3 regions of the Gelidimonas diazotrophica genome follow, and region 1 is predicted to be linked to each of the others. Evidence: predicted binding sites of a transcription regulator. Region 1 holds the regulator's gene; each other region holds the start of a gene.

What was found. The regulator HrcA, encoded in region 1, represses chaperone genes, less so after heat shock. The targets are predictions, from matches to a motif close to TTAGCACTCNNNNNNNNNGAGTGCTAA.
Region 2: a site for HrcA is predicted at 5,159-5,185, ahead of groES (co-chaperone GroES). Genes of this name have one in related genera too.
Region 3: a site for HrcA is predicted at 8,191-8,217, ahead of rpoH (RNA polymerase sigma factor RpoH). Genes of this name have one in related genera too.

What each region holds. Positions count from the first base shown of each region.
Region 1 is NZ_CM146349.1:2,518,658-2,529,353, forward strand. Features, by position in the region: gene dnaJ (molecular chaperone DnaJ) at 1-147, opposite strand, end outside; gene dnaK (molecular chaperone DnaK) at 385-2,337, opposite strand; gene grpE (nucleotide exchange factor GrpE) at 2,436-3,002, opposite strand; gene hemH (ferrochelatase) at 3,228-4,334, opposite strand; gene recN (DNA repair protein RecN) at 4,515-6,161, opposite strand; gene KGFNPO_RS11730 (NAD kinase) at 6,236-7,129, opposite strand; gene KGFNPO_RS11735 (HAD family hydrolase) at 7,217-7,915, shown strand; gene hrcA (heat-inducible transcriptional repressor HrcA) at 8,013-9,032, shown strand; gene fur (ferric iron uptake transcriptional regulator) at 9,147-9,578, opposite strand; gene KGFNPO_RS11750 (outer membrane protein assembly factor BamE) at 9,772-10,377, shown strand; gene dapB (4-hydroxy-tetrahydrodipicolinate reductase) at 10,393-10,696, shown strand, end outside.
Region 2 is NZ_CM146349.1:395,938-406,633, forward strand. Features, by position in the region: gene KGFNPO_RS01890 (enoyl-CoA hydratase) at 1-73, shown strand, start outside; gene KGFNPO_RS01895 (MetQ/NlpA family ABC transporter substrate-binding protein) at 160-960, opposite strand; gene KGFNPO_RS01900 (methionine ABC transporter permease) at 998-1,651, opposite strand; gene KGFNPO_RS01905 (methionine ABC transporter ATP-binding protein) at 1,641-2,690, opposite strand; gene groL (chaperonin GroEL) at 2,983-4,638, opposite strand; gene groES (co-chaperone GroES) at 4,743-5,033, opposite strand; gene KGFNPO_RS01920 (sodium-dependent transporter) at 5,361-6,728, shown strand; tRNA gene KGFNPO_RS01925 (tRNA-Pro) at 6,838-6,914, opposite strand; gene KGFNPO_RS01930 (polyprenyl synthetase family protein) at 6,944-7,873, opposite strand; gene rplU (50S ribosomal protein L21) at 8,339-8,650, shown strand; gene rpmA (50S ribosomal protein L27) at 8,695-8,973, shown strand; gene obgE (GTPase ObgE) at 9,071-10,180, shown strand; gene proB (glutamate 5-kinase) at 10,317-10,696, shown strand, end outside.
Region 3 is NZ_CM146349.1:2,872,727-2,883,422, reverse strand. Features, by position in the region: gene ctaD (cytochrome c oxidase subunit I) at 1-868, shown strand, start outside; gene KGFNPO_RS13390 (cytochrome oxidase small assembly protein) at 906-1,013, shown strand; gene KGFNPO_RS13385 (cytochrome c oxidase assembly protein) at 1,016-1,591, shown strand; gene KGFNPO_RS13380 (DUF2970 domain-containing protein) at 1,602-1,817, shown strand; gene KGFNPO_RS13375 (cytochrome c oxidase subunit 3) at 1,847-2,719, shown strand; gene KGFNPO_RS13370 (twin transmembrane helix small protein) at 2,878-3,078, opposite strand; gene KGFNPO_RS13365 (SURF1 family protein) at 3,160-3,873, shown strand; gene KGFNPO_RS13360 (SCO family protein) at 3,860-4,459, shown strand; gene KGFNPO_RS13355 (COX15/CtaA family protein) at 4,469-5,584, shown strand; gene cyoE (heme o synthase) at 5,595-6,479, shown strand; gene KGFNPO_RS13345 (SCO family protein) at 6,484-7,116, shown strand; gene rpoH (RNA polymerase sigma factor RpoH) at 7,211-8,125, opposite strand; gene ftsX (permease-like cell division protein FtsX) at 8,460-9,374, opposite strand; gene KGFNPO_RS13330 (cell division ATP-binding protein FtsE) at 9,371-10,042, opposite strand; gene ftsY (signal recognition particle-docking protein FtsY) at 10,118-10,696, opposite strand, start outside.

The DNA of each region.
Region 1 (10,696 bases):
TTCCTTGAACTTGCCTTCTGCGGTCTTGCTATCCGGATTGCGGTCCGGATGATGCTTCATTGCGAGCTTGCGATACGCCTTCTTGATGTCTTCCTCAGACGCATTTTTCGCTACACCCAGCACTTCATAAAAATCACGCTTCGCCATCTTTTTCCAACCTTTTACTCAGAGCTATTAGTTATTCCAATTTGCATTAAAAAGGAGAGCAAAACAAAGTCAAACACCAGCCAAATACAGCACACAGTGTTTTCAACGCTGCCATCGTTTGTGCCATCTTAATGCGAATGGGAATATGCAAAAAGCCGAGTCAGCATCGCTTGCGCTTTTGCATGAACTCGGCAAGCCATTGCGGCGCATTTGCTGCCTACTCCGCCCGACAGGGGATTACTTGTCTTTGACTTCCTTGAAATCGGCGTCGACTACATCATCTTCCGCCGGTTTTCCTTCTCCATTTGCGCTACCCGCACCTCCGGCTGCGCCGCCAGCGGCTGCACCTGCTGCTGCCTGTTGCGCTTGCATGTCGGCATACATTTTCTCGCCCAGCTTTTGCGATGCGCTCGACAGTGCGGCTGTCTTGGCGTCAATGGCAGCCTTGTCATTGCCCTTGAGCACTTCTTCCAGCTCCTTGATCGCCGCTTCGATTTGCTCTTTTTCACCGGCGGCAAGCTTCTCGCCATACTCGCCCATCGATTTGCGGGTCGAGTGTACCAGTGCATCGCCCTGATTGCGGGCATCTGCCAGCTCTCTGAGCTTATGGTCTTCTTCCGCATTCAACTCGGCGTCTTTGACCATCTTCTGGATTTCTTCCTCGGTCAAGCCGGAATTGGCCTTGATCGTGATCTTGTTTTCCTTGCCGGTCGCCTTGTCTTTTGCGCCGACATGCAAGATACCGTTGGCGTCGATGTCGAAGGTGACTTCAATCTGCGGAGTACCGCGGCTTGACGGCGGGATACCTTCCAGGTTGAATTCGCCCAGCGCCTTGTTGCCGGCAGCGATTTCGCGCTCACCCTGGAATACCTTGATGGTAACTGCAGGCTGATTGTCTTCGGCGGTCGAAAATACCTGGCTGAACTTGGTCGGGATCGTGGTGTTTTTCTGGATCATCTTGGTCATCACGCCGCCCATGGTTTCAATACCCAGCGACAACGGCGTCACATCCAGCAACAACAAATCCTTGCGCTCGCCCGACAATACCGAACCTTGAATCGCAGCGCCGACAGCCACCGCTTCATCGGGATTGACGTCTTTGCGTGGTTCCTTGCCAAAGAATTCCTTGACCTTTTCCTGCACCATCGGCATGCGGGTCATGCCGCCAACCAGGATGATGTCATCGATATCCGTAACCTTGACGCCGGCATCCTTGATCGCGATGCGGCATGGCTCGATGGTACGGATGATCAACTCTTCAACCAGGGATTCCAGCTTGGCACGGGTCATCTTCAGGTTCAAATGCACCGGTGCGCCGTTGGCCATCGCGATGTACGGCTCGTTGATTTCGGTTTGCTGGGCGGAAGACAATTCGATTTTTGCGCGTTCGGCGGAAGCCTTGATGCGCTGCAATGCAATTGGATCTTTTTTCAGATCGAGGCCGTTGATCTTCTTGAACTCGTCGATGATGTAATCGATGATGCGCTGATCGAAATCTTCGCCGCCCAGGAATGTATCGCCATTGGTGGATAGCACTTCAAACTGTTTTTCGCCATCGACATCGGCGATTTCGATAATTGAGACGTCAAACGTGCCGCCGCCCAAGTCGTACACGGCAATCTTGCGATCGCCCTTTTCTGTTTTGTCCAGACCGAACGCCAGCGCTGCCGCAGTCGGTTCGTTGATGATGCGCTTGACATCCAGACCGGCAATGCGTCCGGCGTCTTTAGTTGCCTGACGCTGCGAATCATTGAAGTACGCTGGCACCGTGATGACGGCTTCGGTAACTTCTTCGCCGAGGTAATCTTCAGCGGTTTTTTTCATCTTGCGCAAGACTTCGGCGGAGATTTGTGGTGGCGCCAGCTTCTTGCCGCGCGTGGCGATCCAGGCGTCGCCGTTGTCTGCCTTGATAATCGAAAAAGGCATCAGGCCGATGTCTTTTTGTACTTCTTTCTCGTCAAACTTACGGCCAATCAAACGCTTGACGGCGAACAGGGTATTAGTGGGATTCGTGACTGCTTGGCGCTTGGCCGAAGCGCCAACCAGAATCTCGCCGTCTTCCTGATACGCAATGATGGACGGCGTGGTGCGCGTACCTTCGGAGTTCTCGATTACTTTCGGTTTGCCGTTTTCCATAACGGAAACGCACGAGTTGGTTGTACCCAAGTCAATACCGATAATTTTGGCCATGATGTTTCCCTTTTAAGCTGAATGACTGAAATCTGATGAATGCAACTATGTGGTGAAAAACGCCATTTTCAAGCATTTTTGACCACTATTTTGATTGATTATTTGCCTTGCGATACCGTTACCAGCGCGGGGCGCAGCAAGCGGTCGGAAATCATATAACCTTTTTGCAACACGGTAACTATGGTGTTGGCTTCTTGCTCGGCCGGCACCATCGATATGGCTTGATGGCGAGCCGGATCGAGTTTGTCGCCCGGCTTTGGCGATACTTCAGTCAACTTGTTTTTCTCGAACGCGGTGGCAAGTTGTTTCAGTGTCATTTCGACACCTTCCTTGAGCGAGGCGACCGATGGCGTTTCGATTGCCAGCGCCATTTCCAGGCTATCTCTGACTGGCACCAGCAACTCGGCAAAAGCTTCAATGGCGAATTTGTGCGCCTTGCTGACGTCTTCCTGCGCGCGACGGCGAATATTTTCGGCCTCCGCCTTGGCGCGTAAAAACGCATCCTGCATCTCGGCAATTTTGGCTTGCGCCGCTACAAGTTGTTGCTGCTGCTCCAGCGCCGCATCGCCGGCAACTTGCTCGCCACCTGCTGCTGATGTTTCCTCCCCTGCTTGTAAAGGTTCCAACGTATCCATTTTTTCTGTTTGTTTCTCTGCGTTTTGCATCCAAAGCCTCCGACGATCAATAACGTAATTTCAACACCCGAAATAAATGGGGCTATCCGGATCAGATTCAAGGGGCGCTGCAGTCCGCGAAAGGCATGAAAATAATGCAAGCTTCCGTGCCTTGTCGCGGACCATGTGCAATATCAGTTGGTATATGGAGTATGCATAAAAACACATGTTATTCCGCATGTATCTAAAGCAACTTGAAAAATACTGTCATTTTTACTATGAAATTGCACCCAAACGTTTCGATTCTGCACGGGAAATCGCAGCGGCGGCCTGTTGCGCATCGGGTGACGCTGCAGTGCTCCCGGTAGGCCAGCCGCTGGCATGCTGCAAGACGATATCGGCCAGCGCATCCACCCATACCGCGGACTCGTTGAGGCAGGCAATATAGTTGAATTCGTCTCCGCCGGCGGCCAGAAAGTCGCGGCGCGCTTCGATTGCTATTTCTTCCAGCGTTTCCAGGCAATCGCTGGTGAAGCCGGGGCACATCAGGTCAACTCGCTTGACGCCTTTTTTTGCCAGCTTTTGCAACGTTGGCGCGGTGTACGGTTGCAGCCATTCCGCTTTGCCGAAACGTGACTGGAAGGTGACCAGATATTGCTCTTGCGTCAACCCCAGCGCTTGCGCCAGCAGGCGTGCGGTTTTGTGGCATTCGCAATGGTAAGGGTCGCCCAAACTCAGGGTGCGCTTCGGCACACCGTGAAAGCTCATCACCAGTTGGTCCGGGCGGCCGTTGATCTGCCAATGCGCCAGCACCGATTGTTTCAGGGCGTTGATATAGCCGGGATAGTCGTGATAATGCTTGATCAGGCGCAGTTCCGGAATGTTGCGCACCTTGCGGTAATACGCAAATACCGCGTCGAAAACGGATGCCGTGGTGGTGGCTGAATATTGCGGATAAGCGGGCAAGACCAGGATGCGCTCGCAGCCATCCAGCTTCAACTTGTCGAGTACCGCTGGCAGCGAAGGATTGCCGTAACTCATCGCATACGCCACTTGCACTTGGTGACCGCGCTGGCCCAAAGTGCCTTGCAACAATTTGGCCTGCTTTTCGGTGTGAACCTTCAGCGGCGAGCCTTCCTTGGTCCAGATGGTCGCGTACTTGGCCGCCGATTTGCCGGCGCGCAGCGGCAGGATGATGCCATTGAGAATGCACCACCAGACTATTTTTGGAATTTCGACTACGCGGCTGTCCGACAGGAATTGCTTCAGGTAAGGCCGCACCGCAGCAGCGGTCGGCGCCTCGGGCGTACCGAGGTTTACCAGCACGACGGCGGTTTTAGGCAGCGTGCCGTGCGTGTAGGGCGGTTCTGATTGAAAAGACATGTCGGATGATTTCTGGTGATGGGTTGAACGAATAATGTGCGTAGGATGGGTGAAACTCATCACTTATCAAGTCTGCAAGATGGGTTGCACCCATTCTACTTTTAAAATAACGGGGGTATTTTTTAATACCGCAATCAATCATTGCGGAAAACAAGTGTTTTTATCACATACTAGGCGCAGTTAAAGTGCCAGCAATTCCCGCGCATGCTTGCGGGTGGTGGCGGTAATTTCAATCCCGCCCAGCATGCGGGCGATTTCTTCTATGCGATCTTTTGCTTCGAGTGCATTGATGCGGGAAAGTGTCCTGCCGTCCTGATTCGCCTTGCTGACCTCGAAATGCTGATTGGCTTGGCTGGCGACTTGCGGCAAGTGCGTCACGCACAACACCTGCCGGTCCTGGCCCAGGCGTTTCAACAGACGGCCAACCACTTCGGCCACGCCGCCGCCGATGCCGCTATCGACTTCATCGAAAATCAGCGTCGGCGTCAAAGTGGCGCTGGAAGTGATGACCGAAATCGCCAGCGAGATGCGCGCCAGTTCACCGCCTGACGCGACTTTGGCTAAAGGGCGCGGCGCAGTGCCGGCATGGCCTGCCACCAGAAACTCCACCTGTTCCAGCCCATAAGCGGCTGGCTCGCAGGGGTTCAATCCCACCACGAAGCGCCCGCCGGCCATGCTCAAATCCTGCATCGCGGCAGTCACCGCATCCCCCAGTATCTTGGTGGCTTTGCTGCGGGCTTTGGACAATTTTTGCGCCACTTGCAAGTATGCAGCCTTGATTTTTTCTTCCTGCGCCCGCAGCGCATCGAGGTCGCTGGCGTCCGCCAACTGCTTCAATTGCACCGACAGCGATACGAATTCGCCCGGCAAGTCTTCCGGCGCGACGCGGAATTTGCGGGCGCTGGAATGCAGCGCTTCGAGCCGCGCATCGACTTCGCGCAGGCGATTCGGGTCCAGCTCAACCCGGCTCAGGTAATCGTTGAGCGCGGACACCGCTTCCTGCAATTGAATACGGGCCGGTTCCAGCAATTCCAGCACCGGTTTCAGCGTGCCGTCGATGTCGGCCAGTTTGCCCAGTTTCTGGTTCAGGCTGGAGAGTTGCGACAGAATCGGGTGGTCGGATTCGGAAATCGCGTCCAGCGCTTCCTGCGCGCCTTCGATCAGGCTGGCGGCATGCGACAGACGGCTGTGTTCGGTGCTGACTTCGTCCCATTCGCCCGGTTTGGCGGCGAGTTTTTCCAGTTCGCCCACCTGCCATTCCAGCCGCTCGCGCTCCAGCAGCACGTTTTTGGCGTCTTTTTCATAGGTTTCGCGCTGTTTGGCAATGCCGCGCCAGTCTTTGTAGGCCGCAGCCACTTCCCGCGCCTGCGTCAGCAAACCGGCTTGGCTGTCGAGCAGAACGCGCTGCGCGTCGGGTTTCAGCAGGGACTGGTGGGCGTGCTGGCCGTGAATATCGACCAGCATTTCACCGATTCCGCGCAATTGGGAGGCGGTGGCGGCGATGCCGTTGATGAAGGCCTTGGAGCGCCCGGCGTTGTCGATCACGCGGCGCAGCAACACCGCGCCCTCTTCACTCTGGAATTCGTTGGCGTCCAGCCAGGCGACCGTTTGCCCATTGACCGCGAACTCGGCGCTGATATCCGCCTTGGACGCGCCTTCGCGCACCACGCTGGCGTCGCCGCGTCCGCCCAAAGCCAGCGCCAAAGCATCAATCAGAATCGATTTACCGGCACCTGTCTCGCCGGTAAATACCGAAAAACCGGAGGAAAATTCCAGCTCGATCGAATCGACAATCACGAAATCACGGATGGAAAGTGTACGTAGCATGGTGAGACCTGAAGAATGTAAGACTGGCTGCTGCATTGGCGTGAAAACCGCAATTTAACGCAATTCAGCGCAATTTAAGTTAACTGCCCTTCGGCCGACGGATATTCGTTCCAGTGCAACTTCTCGCGCAGGGTATCGTAATAATTCCAGCCTTGCGGATGCATGAAGGTGATGCGGTGCGCGGAACGCTTGATATGGATACGGTCGTGCAGCAATATGCTGGCAAACGACTGCATGTCGAAGTTGACGCTGGTATCGCGGCCGCTGACGACTTCGATCATGATTTCACTTGAATCGGGCACCACGATCGGACGATTCGACAACGCGTGCGGAGCAATTGGCACCAATACGACGCCGCCCAGGCTGGGATGCAGCAATGGCCCGCCGGCCGACAGCGAATACGCGGTCGAACCGGTCGGCGTGGAAACGATCAAGCCATCGGAGCGCTGGTTGTACATGAAGTGACCATCGACCTCGACCCGCAACTCGACCATGCCGGCGCCGGCCCCGCGCGACACCACCACATCGTTGAATGCCAGGGCGGAAAAGATATTTTCACCATCGCGCATCACACAACCTTCCAGCAGGCTGCGAAATTCCGTCTCGTAATTTCCTGCCAGCATGTCAGCCAACACCGGCAGCATGCCATCGATCGGAATATCGGCCATGAAGCCCAGCCGCCCCTGATTGATCCCAATCATCGGCACGTCATAGGGCGCCAACTGACGTGCGATGCCGAGCATGGTGCCGTCACCGCCGACCACAATCGCAACATTGGCATGCTGGCCGATTTGTGTCGGCGTCATTGCTTCGAAACCGGCCAATTCAATATCGCGCGCGGTTTCTGCTTCCAGCACCACGGTATACCCTGCGTCATCGAAAAAATGGGCAATCTGGGACAGCGATTGCGCGATGCCGGGAGCTTGGGGCTTGCCTATAACAGCGATTGTTTTTGGCGCTAAAGGCATATTGAGTTGGGCTGGAGAAGGGAGGACGAGGTTCACAGATTAGAACATAATTCAGCCATCTCTTGAAGAATGTGAAAGTTAACGACGTTGAACACTCCAATCAAAGCTGTGCTGTTCGACCTCGATGACACCCTGTGGCCAATTGTTCCAGTGCTAGAACAGGCTGAAAAAGTGTTACACGGGTGGCTGCTCGCGCACGCGCCGGCAGTGGCCGAGCGCTATTCGATCGACCTGTTGCGCACCCGGCGGCAAGCGCTGATGCAGACTGAGCCGCGTTACCAGATCGACCTCTGGGGCTTGCGCCATGCAACACTTTGCGAGGCATTCCGCCAGGTAGGCGCAGATGTTGCTCTGGTGGATCATGCGATGGTGTTTTTTTCCACTGCCCGCAATGCGGTCACGCCCTTTGCGGATGTGGTGCCGGGGCTGACCAAGCTCAATACGCGGCTGGCGGTAGGTTCGATCTCGAACGGTTTTGCCGACTTGCAAGCTATCGGCATCGCCCACCATTTCCAGGCCTCGATTGCAGCGCACCGTTTCGGTCGCGCCAAACCCGATCCGCAGATTTTTCATGCGGCCTGCGCAGCCCTCGAAATCCAGCCGCAGCAAGCGGTGTATGTCGGCGACGACCTGATGCTGGATGTGCAGGGTGCGCAAAATGCGGGAATGCATGGCGTCTGGATGAACCGTTTTGAGCGCAGTCTGCCCGAACAGTGCCGTCCGGACGCGGTCTGCACCACTCTGCACGAACTCGACCGCTGGCTGATTGACGCGATGGGCGCATAATATTGCTGGTGGCAACTTGTGAGTTGTATCCGTTGTTCCGATGTCGCTGTTCCAATCCCTGTTTCCATCCATATATCAACTTGCTTCCTATAAACCTATGCAATTCGATATTCGCGCACAAACTCTGCTCAAGGCCCTGGTCGAACGCTATATCGCCGACGGCCAGCCAATCGGCTCGCGTGCCTTGTCGAAACTGTCGGGGCTGGATTTGTCGCCGGCCACCATCCGCAACGTCATGTCAGACCTGGAGGAGATGGGCTTCATCGCCAGCCCGCACACCTCGGCCGGCCGGGTGCCAACGCCGCGCGGCTACCGGGTTTTCGTCGACACCCTATTGACGTTGCAAGCCTTTGACGAAGCCGCGGTCGAGTCCCGGATGCAAACTACGCTGTCCAGAAAATCGCCGCAGAAAATCATTGCCAATGCCGCCCAGGTGCTGTCTTCCCTGTCGCAATTCGCCGGCGTGGTGCTGACGCAGCGGCATGAATCGGTGTTTCAGCAGATCGAATTTTTGCGCCTGTCCGATAAACGGGTGCTGCTAGTCATCGTCAGCCCGAGCGGCGATGTGCAGAACCGCCTGCTACTGACGGACGTTGATTACACGCCGGCGCAATTGGTGCAGGCCGCCAATTACATCAATCAAAATTACGGTGGACTGAGCTTCGACGAAGTGCGCGGGCGGCTGCAAAACGAATTACGCAGCCTGCGCGACGACATGACGCGCCTGATGCAGGCCGCGGTGGAAGCCGGCAGCGAAGCGATGGCGGATGACAGCGAAGATATGGTGATCGCGGGCGAGCGTAACCTGCTGCGCGTAAGCGATCTGGCCGCCAACATGAATTCGCTGCGCAAACTGTTCGACATGTTCGAGCAGAAAACCAGCCTGATGCAATTGCTCAATATTTCCAGCAAGGCCACCGGGGTCCAGATTTTCATTGGTGGCGAATCGCAACTGATGCCGATGGATGACACCAGCATCGTCACCGCGCCCTATGAAGTCAACGGCCGCGTCGTTGGCACATTAGGCGTAATCGGGCCGACCCGCATGGCGTATGAGCGCGTGATACCGATGGTGAATATCACGGCCAAGCTGCTGTCGCATGCGTTGAGTCATTAACATTAAGTCATTAAGTTACGCACGTTGCATTGAAGATTTGAAGCACAGTAGGATGGGTGAAACCCATCGCATATCGAACTTACAAGATGGGTTTCACCCATCCTACGCACTGCATTACTTGGTGCGATGCGGGCAATCGGTCTTGATGCAATTGCTGTACAGCGCCAGCGCATGCTCGGAGATATGAAAACCGCGTTCAGCAGCAATTTTTTGCTGACGTTTCTCGATTTCTTCATCGTAGAACTCTTCCACCCGGCCGCAGTCCAAACACACCAAATGGTCGTGATGCGATCCTTGGTTGAGTTCGAATATGGCTTTGCCGGTCTCGAAGTGGTTGCGATTGAGCAACCCAGCCTGTTCAAATTGTGTCAGGACTCTATACACAGTAGCCAGACCGACATCCATATTTTCAGTCAGCAATATCTTGTATACATCTTCGGCCGTCAGGTGGCGCACTGCACTATTCTGAAAAATATCGAGAATTTTCAGACGCGGCAAGGTTGCCTTGAGCCCGCTGGCTTTTAAATCACTGGGGTTTTTGTTCATGGTTGTCGTAAAACTAAATCCGGTTTGAAACCCCGTCCCTTGGAACGGTACGAAAGTTGAAATCATAACGTGGACTGACAATGCATGCATCCGATATGCAGGGCCGCGATGAGTTAACCAGCCGCTTCAGGTAAGATTCGGGCAGTTCTGTTTTATCATTATGTGTTTTAGCACAATTGAATTGAGATACCTTATGCGATTGCTGCACCCCCACTTCACCCGCGCCCCATCTTCCCTTGCCTTGCTGCTGATCGGCAGTTTGTGCTTGGTGCTAGCAGGATGCGCCTCCAAGAATCCACTGATGGATGATGCGCCTGCGGCCAAGGCAAAGACAACGGATGCAGCCCCGGCCAAAACCGCTGCGGCGGAACCGCTTGACGCCGCCACCGGCACCCGAACCAGCGGCCCGACCGGGATGGCGCGTGTATTGGGCGCTTTCTCGCCCTACAAGATCGATATTCAGCAGGGCAATTTCGTCTCGAAAGAAATGATCTCCCAACTCAAGGAAGGCATGACGCACGATCAGGTGCGCTTCGTGCTGGGGACACCGATGTTGAGCGATATTTTTCACGACGACCGCTGGTATTACCCATTTCGCATGCAAAAAGGCAACGGCGAAGTCACCGCCAGCCGCGTGACGGTGTACTTCAAAAATGATCTGGTGGAACGCTTTGAAGGTGGCGATTTGCCTACCGAAGAGGATTATCTGTCGCGCATAGCGGGCAACCCGCCAAAAGACAAAGCGCCCGAAGCCGCTGCACCCAAAGCCGCTCCCACCAGCGCCGCTGCCCCAAAATAATTACCCGAAAATCGCATGAACCAAATGAAAATCGCCGTCGCCGGCGCATCCGGCCGCATGGGCCGGATGCTGATTGAAGCCATCCACAACGCAGTTGACGCCACCCTAACCGGTGCGCTGGACATCGCGCAAGCGCCTGACATTGGCACCGATGCCAGCGCTTTTCTGGGCGCACAGCAAGGCGTATTAATCGAATCCGATCTGGCCAAGGGCTTGGCCGGCGCGGAATACCTGATTGACTTCACCCGCCCGGAAGGCACGCTCAAGCATCTGGAATACTGCGCTGCACACGACATCAAGATGATTATCGGGACTACCG
Region 2 (10,696 bases), 1.7 Mb from region 1:
TTGCAACATGATGGATGCAGCGGCACTGGAAGGGGTGCAAGCGTTCATCGAAAAACGCGCGCCGCAGTGGTGAGGATGGTGAACAACCCAGATGCAATAAAAAAACGGGAGAGATATTGCATCTCTCCCGTTTTTTATTGCGTGCTTACTCGTCCTGATTTACCAGGACACGATGACCGAGTTCTTGTATTGCTTCAGCACGAACTGTTTGACTTCCGGGCTGTGGTACGCCTTGAGCAGCTTCGCCACCCACGGCTTGGCCTTGTCTTGATCGCGCACTGCGATCACGTTGGCGTACGGGCCTTTCGGGCCTTCGATGGCAATGGAGTCAGTGCCCGGGTTTAGCCCGGCCTGTTCGGCATAATTGCCGTTGATGACGGCCGCGTCGAGGTCGGCCAGCGAGCGCGGCAATTGCGCTGCATCGAGTTCGACAATCTTGATTTTTTTCGGATTACTGGCGATATCGAGCGGGGTCGCGCTCAGGCCGGCACTGGCTTTCAGCTTGAACAATCCCTGCGCTTGCAGCAGCAACAACGCGCGGCCGCCATTGGTAGGATCGTTCGGTACGCCAACCCGGGCACCCGGTTTCAGGTTGGCCAGCGATTTCACGTTTTTCGAGTACACGCCCATCGGTTCGGTGATGGTATAGCCGACATTGGCGAACTTGTAGCCGCGATCCTTGATTTGCGCTTCCAGGTAAGGCAGGTGCTGAAAGCTGTTGGCATCGAGATCGCCGGAAGCCAGCGCGGCGTTCGGTTGAATGTAATCGCTGAACTCGACGACTTGAATTTTCAAGCCATCTTTTGCGGCGATTTTCTTCACGACTTCCATGATCTCCGCGTGTGGGCCGCCGGTTACGCCGATCTTGATCGGTTTGTCCTGTGCCTGTGCCGGCGCGATGGCGATGCTGGCAAGCAGACTTAGCCCGCTAAAAAATTTTAAGATATGACGACGTTGCATGATGTTCCTTTTGGATATTAAGACGGTATTAAAAAAACTAACGATGACTCAGCCGGCGCACCAGCAGGTCGCCCAGCGATTGCACAATTTGTACGAATACGATCAAAATCAGCACCACTGCCAGCATTACCTCCGGCAGGAAGCGTTGATAGCCGTAGCGAATCCCGAGGTCGCCCAGGCCGCCGCCGCCAATCGCCCCAGCCATTGCCGAATAACCGACCAGGCTGATGAAGGTGATGGTCAGACCGGCCACGATGCCGGCAAACGCTTCCGGCACCAGCACCTTGAAGACGATTTGGGAGGTGGTGGCGCCCATCGCCTGCGCCGCCTCGATCAGGCCGGGATCGACTTCGCGCAGCGCGGTTTCCACCAGGCGGGCGACAAAGGGCGCCGATGCCAGCGTCAGCGGCACAATCGCCGCTGCAGTGCCGATCGAAGAGCCGACGAAAAAGCGCGTCAGCGGAATCACCGCCACCAGCAAAATGATGAACGGCGTCGAACGCACCGCGTTGACCAGCAACCCAGCCACGCGATTGAAAATCGGATTGGGCAATATGCCCTTGCGGTCGGTCAGGTGCAGCGCGATGCCGAGCGGCACACCGAGCAGCGCTCCCAGAATTCCGGAAACCGCGACCATCACCAGCGTTTCGCCAAAGGAAGAAATGAATAAATCGAACAATTCAGATGACATGATTTAACTCCTCAACGATTACACCTTGCGCGCGCAGGTAGGTTATTGCTGCAGTGATATCGTCTGCAGCGCCGCTGGCCAGTACCGCCAGCGAGCCGAATGCCTGGCCCTGGATCTCGTCGATCTGACCGTGCAGGATGGTGAAATCCATGCCGTAGCGGCGAATCGCTTCCGACAGCAGCGGCTGGTCCACGCTGGCGCCGGAAAATGCAAACCGGAACAAATGATCCTGGCCGCTGCCGGCCTGGGTTTGCGCCAGCTTGGCGCGTACCCGCTGCAGCACGCCTTCTGGCAATTCCTGTGCAATCACATCGCCGATCAAGGCTTTGGTGACGTCATGTTTGGGTTCGCGAAAAACGTCGATGACTGCGCCTTGTTCGATGATTTGTCCGGCTTCCATCACGGCGACGCGGTCGCAGATGACCTTGATGACTTCCATCTGGTGCGTGATAAGCACAATCGTCAGGCCAAGCTCGCGGTTGATGCGGCGCAGTAGTTCAAGGATGGCGCGGGTGGTTTCCGGGTCCAGCGCCGAGGTGGCTTCGTCCGACAATAATATGGTCGGGTCATTCGCCAGCGCGCGCGCAATGCCGACGCGCTGCTTTTGGCCGCCGCTGATATGGGCCGGATAGCGCTGTTTCAATTCGGTCAGGCCCACCAGTTCCAATAGCGGCATGACTTTTTTATGGATTTCGGCTTTTGACAGGCCGGCCAGTTCCAGCGGCAGGGCGACGTTGTCGTACACGGTGCGCGACGTCAGCAAATTGAAATGCTGAAAAATCATGCCGATGTCATGCCGTGCAGTGCGTAATTCTTTTGCATCCAGGCTAGTCAGGTCGCGGCCATCGACCAACACCCGGCCCGAGGTCGGACGGTTCAACAAGTTAATGGTGCGCACCAGCGAGCTTTTGCCGGCGCCGCTGCGGCCGATGATGCCGAAAATCTCGCCTTTGCGAATCGACAGGCTGACGTCGCGTACCGCATCGACGTCGCCGCTTGCGCCTTTGAAGCGCTGGTGGATTGCTTGTAGTTCTATCATCTGAATCGTGTATTTCTGCAAATAAAAAAGCGACAGACTGTATCGTGATCGACACTCTGTCGCTGTATTTTTTCTCAAGGGAGTAATTCTACGGGAGCCGCTTTATAAGCGAAACGATTTGTATTGTATGTCGATATTACTTTTCGGTATATTTCGCTATCCCGCATCCGGATTGGAATCGCGCCTTGCTACCCCATGAAAAAACCCGCTCGGTTTGCGCCGAGCGGGTTTTTTCGTTAGCAGCAGTTTAGCTTGCTTGTATCTGCTTGTATCTAATAACCGAAAACGGTTATTACATCATGCCGCCCATACCACCCATGCCGCCCATACCACCCATGCCGCCCATATCAGGCATGCCGCCAGCTGCTTTGTCATCAGCCGACTCAGCGATCATGCAGTCTGTAGTCAACATCAGGGAAGCGATCGACGCTGCGTTTTGCAGAGCTGAACGGGTTACCTTTGCTGGATCCAGCACGCCCATTTCAACCATGTCGCCGTAAGTACCGTTAGCCGCGTTGTAACCGAAGTTACCTGTGCCAGCCAATACCTTAGCAACTACAACCGAAGCTTCTTCGCCGGCGTTTTGGACGATCATGCGCAGCGGTTCTTCCATTGCGCGCATAACGATCTTGATGCCAGCTTCCTGGTCAGGATTGTCACCAGTGACCTTGATGTTGGCGCGAGCGCGCAACAGTGCAACACCGCCGCCAGGAACAATGCCTTCTTCGACTGCAGCACGAGTTGCGTGCAATGCATCTTCAACGCGGGCTTTTTTCTCTTTCATTTCGACTTCGGTAGCAGCGCCAACCTTGATCACAGCAACACCGCCTGCCAATTTGGCAACGCGTTCTTGCAGCTTTTCACGGTCGTAGTCGGAAGTCGCTTCTTCGATTTGTACGCGTACTTGCTTGACGCGTGCTTCGATTGCAGCATGCTGGCCCGCACCGTCGATAACGATGGTGTTTTCCTTGCCGATTTCTATCCGCTTGGCTTGGCCCAATTCTTCCAGCGTAACTTTTTCCAGTGTCATGCCAACTTCTTCAGCAACAACTTGACCACCGGTCAGGATTGCGATGTCTTCCAGCATTGCTTTGCGACGATCACCGAAGCCTGGCGCTTTAACTGCGCAGGTTTTCAGGATGCCGCGAATGTTGTTGACCACCAGAGTTGCCAGCGCTTCGCCTTCGACGTCTTCTGCGATGATCAGCAGTGGACGGCCAGCCTTGGCGACTTGTTCCAGAATCGGCAGCAGGTCGCGGATGTTGGAGATTTTCTTGTCGCACAGCAGGATGAATGGATCTTCCAGCAATACAACTTGTTTTTCCGGATTGTTGATGAAATACGGTGACAGATAGCCACGGTCAAACTGCATACCTTCAACGATATCGAGTTCGTCGTTCAAGGATTTGCCGTCTTCAACAGTGATCACGCCTTCTTTGCCGACCTTGTCCATCGCTTCAGCGATACGCTCGCCGATGGATGCATCGCTGTTGGCAGAGATCGAACCGACTTGGGCGATTTCTTTGGTAGTGGTGCATGGCTTGGCGATTTTTGCCAGTTCAACGATAGTTGCTGCAACTGCCTTGTCGATACCGCGCTTCAAGTCCATTGGGTTCATGCCGGCAGCAACGTACTTCATGCCTTCGCGCACGATGGCCTGGGTCAATACGGTTGCAGTAGTTGTACCGTCGCCAGCGTTGTCGCTGGTGCGGGATGCAACTTCTTTTACCATCTGCGCGCCCATGTTCATGAGCTTGTCTTTGAGTTCGATTTCCTTGGCTACCGATACACCATCTTTGGTGATGGTTGGCGCGCCGTATGAGCGTTCGATTACGACGTTGCGGCCTTTAGGGCCCAGGGTAACTTTAACTGCGTTGGCGAGAATGTTGACGCCTTCGACCATCTTGGAACGGGCTGAATCGCCAAATACTACGTCTTTAGCTGCCATGTGAATCTCCTAAACTGATTTTCGGGGCGGGCACTGCTTGAAAGCTTGCCAGCCTGAGAATGTGATGTGACTAAATGATTGATGCCTGACGGATGGTGTGTTGATTACTTTTCAACGACAGCCATGATGTCTTCTTCGCGCATGACCAGCAATTCGTCGCCGTCAACCTTGACCGTCTGGCCAGAGTATTTGCCGAACAAAACGCGATCGCCGACTTTTACAGCCAAGGCACGAACTGAACCGTTTTCCAGAATTTTGCCGTTGCCTATTGCCAGAATTTCACCTTGATCCGGTTTTTCAGCAGCTGTTTCAGGCAGAACGATGCCGGATGCTGTTTTTGTTTCCTGATCCAGACGTTTTACGATAACGCGGTCATGCAAAGGACGAAGATTCATAAAAACTCCTTAGTATTCAATAGGTTGTTGTTTTTTTGCGGCATTTCTGCCACAAAGCATTCTTACTGCGCAGCCTTGTACTGGAAACAGGCTTTGCCGCAAAATTTTAAGGCCAGGAGAACTTGTTAGCACTCTCCCCTAGCGAGTGCTAATTATATGGGGGCTTATCGGCTTTTTCAAGACGTCAAAAATAACAGTTGTAAATTATCTTTCTGATCCACTTTTCCTCCTGTTTGTCCTTTCGCATACCTGATTTTCTAGTGCCGGCAAAGTGCTACAATCCGGCCCTTTCGCCATCCAGGCGTCAGCAATGGAAGAAGAAATGTCATGGGGCAACGCAGTTACAGCGTGAAGCGGGACGGCTTCACTTCCAGTTTTGGTGTGCTGGCAGCCACCCTCGGTTCTGCTGTCGGTCTGGGCAATATCTGGAAATTTCCCTATCTGACTGGCGCCAATGGCGGCGCAGGCTTCTTGCTGGTCTACTTGCTGGCGACCCTGTTTATCGGGCTGCCGGTGATGATTGCCGAGATTACCCTGGGGCGTCAAGCCAAGGCAAATCCGATTACCGCCTTGCAAACGCTGGCATCCAAGGGGCAACCCTGGTGGCTGATCGGCGCTTTTGGCATGCTGGCCGCCTTCCTGATTCTGTCTTTCTATTCCGAAGTGGTGGCCTGGGTCTTCGCCTATGTGTTCAAGGCAATCGGCGGCTCCATCCTGAGTAGCGACCGGAACATAACCGAGGCTGCCTTTGGCGCGCTGATCAGCGATCCCTGGCAATCGGTGTTCTGGCAGTGGGGCGTGCTGTCTCTCATGGGCGGCATTCTGCTGCTGGGCGTGACCAAAGGCATTGAAGCGCTGACCAAGAGGCTGATGCCGCTGCTCTTTCTGTTGTTGTTATTGCTCTGCGCGGTCAGCCTGTCCTTGGACAAGGCCACTGAAGGTCTGGCATTCCTGTTCAATCCCGACTTCAGCAAAATCACGACTTCCGTAGTACTCACAGCAATGGGACTGGCGTTTTTCAAGCTGTCGATTGGGATGGGAACCATGATGACCTATGGCAGCTATTTCCGCGACGATCAGAATATACCGGTGACGACTTTTCGTGTGATGAGTGCCGATCTGTGCGTCTCGATGCTGGCCGGCATTGCAATTTTCCCTGCGGTATTTACCTTTGGCTTCACGCCGGCAGCGGGGCCGGCACTGGTATTCATTACCATTCCAGCGGTGTTTTCCCAGATTCCGATGGGGCAAATTCTGATGGTGGTTTTCTTCGTTCTGACTGCCGTAGCGGCAACCGGCGCCATGCTTTCTTTGCTGGAAGTGCCGGTGGTTATTCTTCACGAGCGTTTTAGCTTGTCGCGCTCGAAAGCGACCCTGCTGACTCTTGCGCTACTGGCGTTGCCGGCGTCAGGCGCGGCACTGACCAACAGCCTGCTGGCCGACTTCAAGCCGTTCGGCCACAACATGTTTGATTTGTTTGACTTTCTCTCATCCAACATCATCCTGCCGGCAGGTGGCATCGCCATCGCCATCTTTGTCGGCTGGTTTTGGGGCTTTGACAAGTTCAGTCAGGCGCTTTCCAATCGTGGTCAGTTGCATAACCAAAGATTAGTGCGCACTGTTTTCTTCCTGCTGCGTTATGTCTCGCCGCTGCTGATCCTGGTCGTGATGCTCAAAGGGTTGGGTATTTTCTAGTTGTTTTTTGGCGGGAGCCCGCGAACATGTCGAGTGACACGGAATGTGCGACGCGTGATTTTTTTAGGGAAGAAAAATGGCGCTAGATTTTTGCTTATAGGGCGAATCCTGGTCGGGGTGAGAGGATTCGAACCTCCGGCCTCTACGTCCCGAACGTAGCGCTCTACCGGACTAAGCTACACCCCGACTGCGATGCAGGCGCAATCTTTGCTATTTCAGTGATTGCGTTTGACTGCAAAGCTGCACAATTCTAGCAAGGAATCCTTGAATCGATTATCAGGCAAGTGCGTCACAGCCGCTGCCGCTCTGCCGGCGGCCTGCTGCGCCTGACTGGTGGTGTAGTCGAGTGCGCCGGAGGTAGTGATGGCCGCCAGTATTTGGTCAAAATGCTGCTCATCGCCGTTTTCGATGCAGGCGCGCACCAGTTCGCGTTGTGTCGGCGTGCCATGTTGCATCAGATAAATTAACGGTAGCGTCGGCTTGCCTTCGCGCAGGTCGTCGCCGACATTCTTGCCGATTTCGGCAGCGTTGCCGGAGTAGTCCAGCACGTCGTCGATCAACTGGAAGGCGGTACCGAGGCAGCGGCCGTATTCGGCAGCGGCTTCAATGGCGTCTTCTGAAGTGCCAGCGACGCGCGCCCCGAGTTGCGCTGCCGCCTCGAATAATTTGGCCGTCTTGGAACGAATGACCTGCAAATAGCGCTCTTCTGTCAGGTCCGAATCATGCATATTAAGCAATTGCAGTACTTCACCCTCGGCCAGCACGTTGGTGGCATCGGCCAGAATGCGCATGACCTGAATATCGTCGATTGCGACCATCATCTGGAAAGCACGCGAATGCAGGAAGTCGCCTACTAATACAGAGGCCGCATTGCCGAATAGCGCATTGGCAGTTTTGCGCCCGCGCCGCATCGAGGATTCATCCACCACATCGTCGTGCAGCAAGGTGGCGGTGTGGATTAGTTCGACCACGGCAGCGAGTTCGTGGTGGTGCGTGCCGGTATAGCCGTAGGCATTAGCGACCAGCAAGACCAGTTGCGGGCGGATGCGCTTGCCGCCGGCGCCGATGATGTACTGCGCAATCTGGTTGATGAGCGGGACATCGGAATGCAGGCGCGTGCGGATCACGCGGTTGACGGCGTCCATGTCGGCGCTGATGGATGGTATCGAGTTGCTGTGGGCGGTGAGGTCGGTTGCGGTAGACAAGGTGGCGCCTGTGAAAAATCATCAATTGCGGGAATTATACGATGACAATATCGTTGCGATGTGATCCGGTTCAGTGGCCCGGCGTACTCGGGATTATTGTCGCGCAGCAGCAACGGCTTTCCGGATGCTGCTGGCAGCGAGAAATAATATACGGAGTATCGTTAATTTGCCAGTGTATCCGCATGCATTTCAAGCGACTTTCAAAATACATGCACAGGTATTCTAAATAGCCGGAATTGTACAAAGCAAGTTTGGAGTGCCCGCAACATTATTGTGGCAATCGGCCGGTGCAAATTTTGACCGTCATCGCAAGTCCATGTATAATTTGCGGTTTTCCGTATTAGGCAAGTGTTTTTTGCATGTTTCGGAAAAGAAAGTTTATTCAATTATTCGATGAGGTTCCACATGTATGCGGTCATAAAAACCGGTGGCAAACAATATAAAGTTGTTGCTGGTGAAAAATTTAAAGTAGAACAGATACTTGCAGACATTGGCTCCGAAATCACCCTAGATCAAGTGCTCGCAGTGGGCTCAGGTGACACCATTAAATTTGGTGCTCCGCTGGTTGAAGGTGCAACGGTGCTGGTTACGGTAGTGGCGCAAGGGCGTCACGATAAGGTCAAGATTTTCAAGATGCGTCGTCGTAAGCATTACCAGAAACATCAAGGCCATCGTCAAAATTACACCGAACTGCAAATCGTCTCCATCAACGCTTAATACATCAGCGTTGTTCGAGTTAACCAGATACCAAGGAGTTTCAAATGGCACATAAAAAAGGCGGCGGCACTACGCGCAATGGTCGCGATTCCGAGTCAAAACGGCTAGGCGTGAAAGTCTACGGCGGCCAGGCAATCAATGCCGGCGGCATCATCATTCGCCAACGCGGTACTAAAGTACATCCGGGCGAAAATGTCGGCATGGGCAAGGATCACACCTTGTTCGCGCTGATTCAAGGCAAGGTACAGTTTGTTATCAAAGGCGCGTTGAGCCGCCAGTTCGTAACAGTAGTACCTGCAACTGTAGCTGTAGTTGCTGCGTAAGCATCGTTTGTAACGATTGCGCAGTGTAAGGCGAAAGCCTTCAATCGAAAGGCTCTGCCCCAGGTAGGGCCTTTTTAGCTTTTGGGCGGCAAAAAATATGAAATTTATCGACGAAGCAAAAATTGAAGTCATTGCTGGTGACGGCGGCAACGGGGTCGCATCATTTTGTCGTGAAAAATTCAGACCTTTCGGCGGCCCAGATGGCGGCGATGGCGGCAAGGGCGGCAGCATTTATGCGGTAGCGGATCGCAATATCAATACACTGGTGGATTTTCGTTTCTCCAAATTGCACAAGGCGCGCGACGGTGAAAACGGCCGCGGCGCGGATTGTTACGGCAAGGGCGCCGATGACATCATGCTGCGCATGCCGGTAGGAACATTGGTTGCCGATTACAACACCGGCGAAGGCATTGCCGATCTGACCGAGCACGGTCAGCAAGTCTTGCTGGCCAAGGGCGGCGAGGGCGGCTGGGGGAATATTCACTTCAAATCCTCGACCAACCGTGCACCACGCCAGAAGGGCGACGGCAAGGAAGGCGAACGGCGCGAACTGCGGCTGGAGCTGAAAGTGCTGGCCGACGTCGGTTTGCTGGGCATGCCGAATGCGGGTAAATCGACCTTCATCACAGCCGTGTCCAATGCACGGCCGAAGATTGCTGATTACCCTTTCACGACATTGCACCCGAATCTGGGCGTAGTGCGTGTCAGTCATGAGAAAAGTTTTGTGATTGCCGACGTACCCGGTTTGATCGAGGGCGCGGCCGAAGGCGCCGGTTTGGGGCATCGCTTCCTGCGCCATTTGCAGCGCACCGGTTTGCTGCTGCATATCGTCGATCTGGCTCCGTTCGATGACATGGTTGATCCGGTCAAGGAAGCGAAGGCGCTGGTCAAGGAATTGAAGAAATACGATGAGTCGCTGGTCGATAAACCACGCTGGCTGGTATTGAATAAGCTGGACGTGATACCGGAAGACGAACGCAAGCAACGCGTCAAGGATTTCATCAAGCGCTTTGCCTGGAAAGGGCCGGTATTCGAAATTTCCGCACTCAACCGTAATGGTTGTTCAGAATTGGTGACGGCGATTTATCGCCATCTGGAAGAAAAACGCAATGCCGAGTTCCGCGCCGAAGAGATTCAAATGACGGAAGAAGCGCGCGGCATCGCATCGATAGATCCGGATGATCCACGCTTCAAGATAATCGATTAAGCTGTTTTACAGGTATCCCAGGCACGGCGGGACGGCAGTTGCCGGTCCCGCCGTTTTTCGATGTAACGTCCAATGCACATGCGGCGCATGCGCTTTTGACGCTTGACTGATTTTTCTCCGGCAGTTACCGAAAAATATGCATTCTGTTATTCAAAACGCCAAACGACTGGTGATTAAAGTAGGTTCCTCGCTGGTAACTAACGATGGGCGCGGCCTGGATCATGCGGCCATCGCAAATTGGGCCGATCAAATCGCCCGCCTGCGTCAGTTGGGCAAGGAAGTGGTGCTGGTCAGTTCGGGCGCGATTGCCGAAGGCATGCTGCGGCTCGGCTTCGAGCGGCGTCCGACCGGCATCGACAAGCTGCAAGCCTGCGCTGCGGTGGGTCAAATGGGACTGGCGCAAATCTACGAAACCAGTTTCCAAGCGCACGGCCTGCGCACCGCACAGGTGTTGCTGACCCATGCCGATCTGGCGCACCGCGAGCGTTATCTGAATGCGCGCTCGACCTTGCTTAC
Region 3 (10,696 bases), 350 kb from region 1:
TGGCGATCCGGTAATGTTTCAGCATATTTTCTGGTTCTTCGGCCATCCTGAGGTCTACATCATGATTTTGCCGGCGTTTGGGATCATTTCGCACATCATTCCCACTTTCGCTCGCAAACAACTGTTTGGCTATGCGTCGATGGTCTACGCGACCGCAGCAATCGCGATTCTGTCGTTCACTGTCTGGGCGCATCACATGTTCGCTACCGGCATGCCGGTCACGGGTCAGCTATTTTTCATGTACGCAACCATGCTGGTCGCAGTGCCGACTGCGGTTAAGATTTTCAACTGGATCGCGACCATGTGGCGCGGCTCGATGACTTTCGAAACCCCGATGCTGTTTGCCGTCGGATTCATCTTCGTGTTCACAATGGGCGGCTTTACCGGCCTGATTCTGGCGGTTGCTCCAATCGACATCCAAGTGCAGGATACCTATTACGTAGTGGCGCATTTTCACTATGTGCTGGTGGCCGGTTCGCTGTTTGCCATGTTCGCCGGTTTCTATTACTGGAGTCCAAAATGGACCGGTTTCATGTACAACGAATTGCGTGGGAAAATCCATTTCTGGGGTTCGTTGATCCTGTTTAATGTGACTTTCTTCCCGATGCACTTCCTGGGCCTGGCTGGGATGCCGCGTCGTTACGCTGACTATCCGGCGCAATTCACCGACTTCAACATGGTGGCGTCAATTGGCGGTCTCGGTTTTGGATTGATGCAGGTGTACTTCCTGTTTGCGATCGTAATTCCTACCATCAGGGGCGGTAAAAAGGCAGCAGACAAGCCATGGGAGGGTGCCGAAGGTCTGGAGTGGACCGTGCCTAGCCCAGCGCCGTTCCATACTTTTGAAGTGCCGCCAATCGTTAAATAAAGGGTGGCGGGCTGAACAGGCCCGCCAGACGAAGTAAATGTCAGAACCAAAAAAACCTAATAATTTTAAAATGGCATTAATACTTGCCTCAATTGCTTTGACGTTTTTTCTGGGCGTGATCATCAAACAAGTCTGGTTTCGCTGAAAATGGATAAGCGCACAAACGTCGATTCTGAATTGACGCCGGGTAAATCCTTGAATAAGCAAATGCTGGGCAAGTTGCTGTTGATTGCCAGCCTGATGTTTGGGTTTGGTTATGCGCTCATCCCGCTTTACAAAAAGATTTGCGAAATAACTGGTATTAATATCCTGACCGCGCAAGAGACTGGTTTGCAGACGGTAGGTAATACGCAAGTGGACAAAACCAGGACTATTACGGTGGAGTTTGATGCCAATGCGCAAGGGCCTTGGCGTTTTCGGCCGACCGTAAGCAGTTTGCAGGTACACCCGGGTGAAATGGCGCAAGTCATTTATGAGGTGGTCAATACCCAGGCCCGCAGCATTAATGCACAGGCGATTCCAAGCTATGCGCCGCAACAGGCTCAGGCACATTTCAAGAAAGTGGAGTGCTTCTGCTTTCAGCAACAAACGTTGAAACCCAACGAAGCAAAACAAATGCCGGTGGTATTTTATATTGACCCAGCGCTGCCCAAAAACGTGAAGACAATTACTCTGTCCTACACTTTTTTTGAAGTTGGTGGTCAGCTACAAAAATCGATCTAAGAGGATGTTGATGCAGGACTTAAAACAGGAAAAGCCGCGCAAGTCATCGTTTCTGGCGACCATGAAAGCGGTCTTATGGTCGTTTTTGGGGATACGCAAAAAGAGCGGTTACGAACAAGATGCCGCACAACTAAATCCTGTGCATGTGATTATCGCCGGTGTTATTGGCGCCGTGATTTTTATTGCGACGCTGGTGATTATCGTCAGGATAGTCGTCGCAAAATAGCACACAAATATTCGTATCGGGAGATGTAAATGAGTTCTCAACACGCTAAAGCGCAGTCTGGCGCGCCATATTATTTCATCCCAGGTCCTTCAAAATGGCCCGCGTTTGCAAGCGTATCGCTATTAATAGCGATGTTCGGCGCAGCGGCCTGGGTGAACGATCTGGCTTGGGGTTCGTATGCCAATATCGCAGGCATACTGATGCTAATCGCCGTCCTGTACAGATGGTTCGGCGACACCATTGCCGAGTCTGAAGGCGGTTTGTACAGCCAGCGCATTGATAGCTCGTTCCGTTGGAGCATGGGTTGGTTCATCTTTTCGGAGGTGATGTTTTTTGCGGCATTTTTCGGTGCGCTTTTCTATGCGCGCAGTATCTCGATGCCATGGCTCGGAGACTTGGATCACAAGCTTTTGTGGCCGGATTTTAGCGCCCACTGGGGTAATGCCGGTCCTGCCGGTACGGTCGAGCCATTCCAGACCATGGGTCCATTCCCGATTCCAACCATCAATACCGCATTGCTGCTGACATCAGGCGTGACGTTGACGATTGCGCACCATGCCATGCGTGCAGGTGCGCGCACCAAGACCGCTTTATGGCTTTTTGCGACAATATTGCTGGGGGCCACGTTCATTGGCTTCCAGGTTTATGAATACATGCATGCGTACAGCGAACTGAACCTGAAATTAACTTCAGGAATTTATGGCTCAACCTTCTTTTTGCTCACTGGCTTTCACGGCTTCCACGTCACGGTGGGCGCGATTATGCTGTCGGTTATCTTGTACCGTGTTCTGAAAGGGCACTTTACGCCGCAGCAGCATTTCGCATTTGAAGGTGCCGCCTGGTACTGGCATTTCGTGGATGTGGTCTGGCTTGGCCTGTATGTGGTGATTTACTGGTTGTAATTCCATTTCTAAATCAAACTTGCACTTTGTAGACTTCGTGCTCACGATTGATTTAGAACCGGAATAAAACCTTCTGGCTCAATACGGGCAGACAAAAAAGCCGCACTTCGGTGCGGCTTTTTTGCTGGAACAGGATTGCGATTGCCCCGGTCAGTTTTCTAGCGCAGCCCAGTGGGTTGTATCAGCCCGAAGTAATGCGCCGCCAGCAATAGCGCAAATAACGCGATCGAAAAACCGACCCGTAGTGCCAGTGCATTGACGGTTCGGTTGCTTTTTCCTTTGTCCTTCATCAAAAAAACCAGAGCGGATACGAGACTGGCAATAATCAGGATGAATCCGACTGCGATGATTATTTTCATGATGGGGCGTCACGTGCAAGAGTGTTTCGATTACGGTAAGCGCATTGCCAACAACGCGGCGTACGGGGAGGTGACATTGTAATGCCTAGTGTATTTCGCTTCAGACTGATTCCATTCGTTGCCACCTTATTGGTTATGGCGATAGGGATTACGGCCGGGCAGTGGCAAACCCGACGCGCGGCAGAAAAGACAGCGATCGAAGTAAAATTGGCGCAACGTGCGGCAGCGCCACACCTTGCCATTGATGCGCGGCCGCTCGGGATTACTGATGTGGAATACCGCACGGTGAGCGTCAAGGGAGAATTTCTCCCCAACTGGCCGGTCTATCTGGACAACCGTCCTTACCAAGGCGTCGCCGGTTTGTATGTTTTGATGCCGTTCAGGATTGACGGCTCCAGGATGCACGTATTGATTGCGCGTGGCTGGGTGCCGCGGGACCCGACTGACCGGAAAAAATTGCCGGTTATTCCGACGCCCGCGGGCATAATTACAGTGCAAGGCATGGCCCGGCGCAATCCGGGCAAATTATTGCAGCTTGGGCAGCAAGATGCGCTACGCCCGGGCGTCATTTTGCAAAATCTGGAGGTTGTCAGTTTTGCGCAAGCCAGCGGCTTGCAAATGCAGCCCTTCCTGCTGGAGCAAACGAGCGCGCTACCGGATGGCTTGAAGCGGGATTGGCCACTGCCGTCAATCGGCATAGACAGGCATCGGGGTTATGCATTTCAGTGGTTCGCGCTGACTGCGGTGGCATTTATATTCTTTGTAGTGACAGGATTTAGACGTGGAACAAAATAAACAACGGCGCGCTGGGCGCGGCAAATTATTCATGGTGCTGGCGGTCTGTGCCGCACCCTTGATCGTGTCCTATTTTACCTATTACGTGATTAAGCCATCCGGACGCACCAACTACGGTACTTTGCTGGACCCGAGAAATCATCCGATGCCGGTCCTTGCCAGTACCGCGCTGGATGGCTCCCAGCTTTCCTTGCAGGCTTACCAAGGCAAGTGGCTGATGGTGCAGGTCAATGACGCCGATTGTCAGGCTTCCTGCCAAAAGAGGCTTAACGATATGCGCCAGTTGCGTCTGGCGCAAGGCAAGGAAATGGATCGCATTGAACGCGTCTGGCTCATTACCGACGACAAGCCGCTCGAAACTATGCTGCTGCGCGAATACGACGGCATGCGCCATTTGCGTGTGCCATCGCAAGCCTTGCAAGCTTTAAAAGACTGGCTGCCGGCAGAGCAGGGTGGCGTTGTCTCAGATCATATCTACCTGATTGATCCGTTGGGCAATCTGATGATGCGCTATCCAAAAGATGCCGATCCGAACAAGATCAAGAAAGACCTGATCAAGCTGTTGAAAGCGTCAGCCGTTGGTTGATCCAAAATTATGCTGATGCAACTTGCCATCATGGGGCTGCTTGTGGCGCTGTTGCCGCTGACGCTGGTTTGGGTCTCGACTGACGCGAATAAATACCGCAAGCTGGCCTGGGTGAGCGTTTTCCTGACTTTCGATCTGATCATGTTCGGTGCCTTTACGCGCCTGACCGATTCCGGCTTGGGCTGCCCCGACTGGCCTGGCTGTTATGGCGAAGCTAATCCATTCCTGGCGCATGCCGATATTCATGCGGCCCAGACCTTGATGCCGGATGGTCCGGTGACCGTGTTGAAAGCCTGGATTGAAATGGTGCACCGCTATCTGGCGATGGGTGTTGGGGTACTGATCATTGCGCTAATGCTGATTGCCTGGCGCTTGTGGCTTCGTTCTGAACGTAATCCGGCGAGCGCTTTTCACCCGGGCTTGCCGACCTGGCTGCTGTTTTTTGTTTGCCTGCAGGGCGCGTTCGGTGCCTGGACGGTGACGTTGAAATTGCAACCGGTGATCGTGACCATCCATCTTTTGCTTGGCATGACGCTATTGGCCTTGTTGACCTGGCTGGCAGCGCGCCAAAGCGCGCCAGTTGTGCCAGACCCGCGTGCCGCGACGTTGCGTCTGCCAGCAATTGTTGCACTAGTGTTGCTATTCTTGCAGATCGCTCTGGGCGGCTGGGTCAGCACCAACTACGCCGCGCTCGCCTGCACCGATTTCCCGCTGTGCCATGGCGCGCTGATACCGCCGATGGATTTCGAGCATGGCTTCACGCTGTGGCGGCATCTTGGCAAGACTGCTGCCGGCGATTACCTGCCGTTTTCGGCTCTGACCGCGATCCACTGGATGCATCGCAACTTCGCATTTATAGTTATCGGCTGCATTGCCTGGGTTGGATATCGCGCTCTGCAGATTGCAGCCTTGCGCCAGATCGCACGCTGGCTGTTGATTGTTGTCGGCTTACAATTTGCGACAGGACTTTCGACCATATTCCTGAACTGGCCGCTAGCTATTGCTGTACTGCATAACGGCGGCGCCGCGCTGCTCGTACTGTTGCTGGTGATGCTAAACTACAAGGCAACCATCTCATCCCAAACCTTGCCTGGCGCAGCGCATATGCGGTCATCATCCTTTTAAATTCTGCCTAATGACAACCCTTATCGCTTCTCAAAACCGTCTGGCCCAATATCTAGCGCTGACCAAGCCGCGCGTCACACAACTGGCCGTATTTTGCGCGGTGATCGGCATGTTCCTGGCCACCCCGGATTTGCCGGACTGGAAAGTCGTCATCGCTGCCACTGCCGGCATCTGGTTGCTGGCAAGCGCGGCATTTGCGGTCAACTGCCTGGTGGAGCGTGAAATCGATTCGCGCATGGCACGCACTGCACGTCGCCCGACGGCCAACGGTGCTATCACGGTACCGCAAACGCTGGTTTTTTCCGGCGTTCTGGGCGGCATCGGCATGCTGGTTTTATACAACCTGGTCAACCCATTGACGATGTGGCTGACTTTCGCCACCTTCGTCGGCTATGCTGTGATTTACACCATTATCCTGAAGCCGGCGACACCGCAAAACATCGTCATCGGCGGCTTGTCCGGTGCGATGCCGCCTGCGCTCGGCTGGGCCGCGATAGCCAATGATGTGCCGATGCAGGCATGGTTGCTGGTGTTGATTATTTTCGTCTGGACGCCCCCGCATTTCTGGGCGCTTGCCATGTACCGGCGCGATGATTATGCAAAGTCGGGATTGCCCATGCTACCGATTACGCATGGCATGGAATTCACCGGTTTTCACGTCTGGTTGTATACAATTGTGTTGGTTGCCACCACCACTTTGCCCTATGCGGTGCGCATGAGCGGTTTGATTTATCTGTTTAGCGCGCTGATATTGGGCGCTATTTTTCTGTGGTACGCGTGGCAAATTTATCGCCATTACAATGACCTGCTGGCGCGTAAGACATTTGCTTATTCGATTATTTACCTGTCGCTGTTATTTGCAGCCCTGTTGGTCGATCACTATTTTCCATTTTGAATCCATGCGCTTAATTTCCGCCTCACGTACTCTGATTACTCTTTTTACTGCCACTCTGGCACTGACCGCCTGCGGCGACAAACCGCTGTCGGAACGCTTGCAGAGCCTGGTATCTGCTGACAAGGTTGCCTTCCAGAATACCGACATCACCGGGATCGATTACGCCAAGGATTTTGCGCTGACCGACCATCATGGCAAAGCTCGGACTCTGGCCGATTTCAAGGGTAAAGCCGTTGTGGTTTTCTTCGGTTACACCCAGTGCCCCGATGTCTGCCCGACCACCATGGCGGAAATGGCGAGTGTCATGCAAGAGTTGGGTCCGTTGTCGGACCGCGTGCAAGTGTTGTTTGTGTCGATTGACCCGGAGCGCGACACGCAAGCGTTGCTGGCGCAATATGTGCCGGCCTTCGATCCACGCTTTCTCGGCATGGTTGGCGACCAGGCTGCCACCGAAAAAATAGCCAAGGACTTCCGTATTTTTTATCAAAAAGCGCCGGGCAAGGAGCCAGGCAGCTACACGATGGACCATACCGCCGGTAGCTACGTGTTCGATCCGCAGGGCCGGATGCGCCTGTTCATCCGGCACGGACAAGGTGCGGCACCGATTGCCAGCGACTTGAAATTGCTGCTGAAATAATGCATGTTGAAATGATGACCGTCGCAACGAAAAAAAGCGCTCCGAAGAGCGCTTTTTTAACGTTGAAGCTGGGCCTTAAAGTAGGAGCCAGCGATCAGATATACGCCACCAGCGCACCCTTCATCTTTTTCAGTGCGACAGCTTCAATCTGGCGGATGCGCTCGGCAGAGACGCCGAATTCGTCGGCCAGCGTGTGCAGGGTGGCGCCAGAGCCATCGTCATTGGCAAGCCAGCGTGCTTCGACAATGCGACGCGAACGGGCGTCCAGCGTGCCCAGTGCCGTTTGCAGCCCTTCAGATTGCAGCCGGTCGGTTTGTTGCGCTTCCAGAACCTTGGTGGGCTCGGTAGTTTCCGAAGACAGATAGGCAATCGGCGCGAACTTGTCCTCGTCATCGTCGGTCTGTGGTTCGAGTGCAATATCGCGACCGGTCAGACGCGTTTCCATCTCGATGACTTCTTCGCGCTTGACATTCAAGGTTGCGGCTAGCGCATCGATCTGCTTCGGCGTCATCGCGCCCAGGCCTTCCTTGTGGCTGCGCAGATTGAAAAACAGCTTGCGTTGCGCCTTGGTAGTTGCAACCTTGACCAGCCGCCAGTTTTTCAGGATGTATTCATGCATTTCAGCCTTGATCCAGTGCATTGCATACGACACCAGCCGCACGCCTTGGTCGGGATCGAAGCGCTTGACCGCTTTCATCAAGCCGATATTGCCTTCCTGGATCAGGTCGGCGTGCGGCAGGCCGTAGCCCAGATAGCCGCGTGCAATCGATACCACAAGGCGCAAATGCGACAGCACCATATCCTGCGCTGCAGCCAGATCGTTTTGCTCGCGCAGACGGCGCGCCAGCGACATTTCTTCTTCGTGGCTTAACATAGGCAGGCGATTGACTGCCGAGATGTAAGCGTCGATATTGCCCAAGCTACCCGAAAATCCCAGCGCGAGTGCATTATTGCTATTGGCAACCAACGCTGGCGCGACAGACTGAGATTGAGTGGTTGGTACTTTCATTTTTCTCCTCACATTACTGATGGTGAAATTGCTTTGCGGCATGCCAAACAAGTTCTTTTGATATCTTAGCACTCTCTATAGGAGAGTGCTAAATTGGGTTTTAGTTGCATCGAGTGTCAATCTTTATTGCCAGTCAAACAGGTAATTACACAGTTAGAAAGTATAGAGACGAATTAGTTCTACTAATTGCGCAGCATCAAGATTTTATGGTCGGATTACGCTCCGTAAAAAAATCTCATAAATTATAAAAAGCGGAGTATATCGTTTTTATCTGCTTTTTCCGCAATGATATAAAACATCTTAAAAAATACATCATCCAGTATATTTTAAAGTGCTAAGGAAGTTGCGCCAAATGCCTGCGTACCGACAGGGTGGCTCCGAACAGGCCCAGCGCGGCGCTGATCGCCAGCAGCGACAGCGTGGTGGATAGATCCAGCGCAGTAAGGCGGAACTCCGATGCGTAGAGCCGGGCAAATTCTGTAATCGCTACGTTGAGCGGTTGCAGCGCCAGCGCCACCGCGCCCAGCGCCACCGCGCCGGCGCATACGCCGAGCAGTGCGCCGGTATAGTAAAACGGCCGATGAATGAAGGCGTCGGTGGCGCCGAGCAGGCGCGAGACCGCGATTTCTTCGCGTTGCGTCAGCACTTGCAGGCGCACTGTATTGAACACCACTGCCATCACCACCACGCCCAGCGTCACCGCCAGCAGCAGCAGGGCTAGCCGCATTATTTGCAGCATTGCTGCCAGCCGCTTGACCCAGTCCGAATCAACTTGCACCGTCTCGACGCCCGGCAACGCTTTCAGGCGCTCGGCCAGCGCATCGACTGCGCTAGCATCGGTATTCGACAGCCGGATGATGTAGGCGTCCGGCAATGGATTCTGGCCCAGTGTGGCCAGCGCATCGGCCAATCCGGTTTTTTCTTTGAGTGCGTCCAGCGCTTGCTCGCGCGGGACGAATTCGATCCGGGACTTTTTGCTGGTCGGCGGCAGCGTGTTGCGGATGCCGGATGCCAGTGCGCGCGCCTGTTCGGCCGGCGTGTTGGCCGCCAGAAAAAGACTGATTTCAGGTTCCACCGCCAGTTGCTGCGTGACCGGACGAATGTTTTCGAGCAAGGTCAGACCGGCGATCGGCAAGGCTAGCGCAATCGCCACCGCCAGCACGTTGAAGGCGAAACTGCCGGGTGTCCTGATAAGTTTGCGCAGCGCGTCAGTCAAGGCGAAACGATGTTCCCGCAGCCAGATTTTCATGCTGTTTCCTTGCGCCAGGTCTCGATTAATTGACCTTGGCGCAGGTAAATTACGCGTGTGGCGCTATCGAGAAATTGTTCATCGTGGGTCGAAATCAGGCAGGTCACGCCGGCGCTGTGAAACGCCTTGAGCGCTTCGAGCACCTGGTTGGCGCTGTCGCGGTCGAGGTTGGCGGTCGGCTCGTCGGCCAGAATCAGTTGTGGCCGGTTGACGATTGCGCGCGCGATCGCCGCACGTTGTTGTTCGCCACCGGACAGTGCTTGCGGCTCCGATTTGGCCCGGTCCAGCAGCCCGACCTTGTCCAGCGCCGCTAGTGCGCGCTTCTCGGCTTCTGCCGAAGATGCGCCGGTGACGATCAGCGGCAGCATCACGTTGGCCAGCACATGGCGGTCTTGCAGTAGTCGTTGTTGCTGAAAAATCAAGCCCAGATTGCGACGCAGATAAGGCAGTCCGGCGCGTTTAAGCTTGCCGATATCCTGGCCGTTGAGCGTGACCTGGCCGCTGCTCGGGCGCTCAATGGCGGCAAGCAGTTTGAGCAGGGTGGATTTGCCGGCCCCGGATGGGCCGGCCAAAAATACCAGTTCGCCTTTGGTGACTGTCAGGGTGATGTCGCTAAGTGCGGTGACGTCGTGCGCATAGCGTTTGGAAACGTGCTGGAACGCGATCATGGTTGTGCGCAGTGCCTGCTTGGGTGTTATTCGGAACTTACTTCGAATTTGCTTAGGATGTGATTCAGACAACGCTCAATCGAATATCGCATCGACGAATTCGCGGGCATCGAACGGTTGCAAGTCTTCAATCTTTTCGCCCACGCCGATGAAGTAAATCGGGATCGGGCGGTTTCTTGCCACCGCGGCGATGATGCCGCCCTTGGCGGTGCCGTCCAGCTTGGTCACCACCAAGCCGGTCAGGCCCAGCGCGTCGTCGAAAGCCTTGACCTGAGTCAGCGCGTTCTGGCCGGTATTGCCGTCGATCACCAGCAATATTTCGTGCGGTGCGCCCTCGCATCCCTTGCCGATCACCCGCTTGATTTTCTTCAGTTCTTCCATCAGATGCAACTGGGTTGGCAGCCGTCCGGCGGTATCGATCATCACCACATTGACGCTGCGTGCGCGTGCCGATTGCACCGCATCGAATGCGATGGCGGCCGGGTCGCCGGATTCTTGCGAAATCACGCTGACATTGTTGCGCTCGCCCCAGACTGCCAATTGCTCGCGTGCGGCGGCGCGGAAAGTATCGCCGGCGGCCAGCAACACCGACTGGCCGTGGGCCTGTAAATGCTTGGCCAATTTGCCGATGGTAGTGGTCTTGCCGGCCCCGTT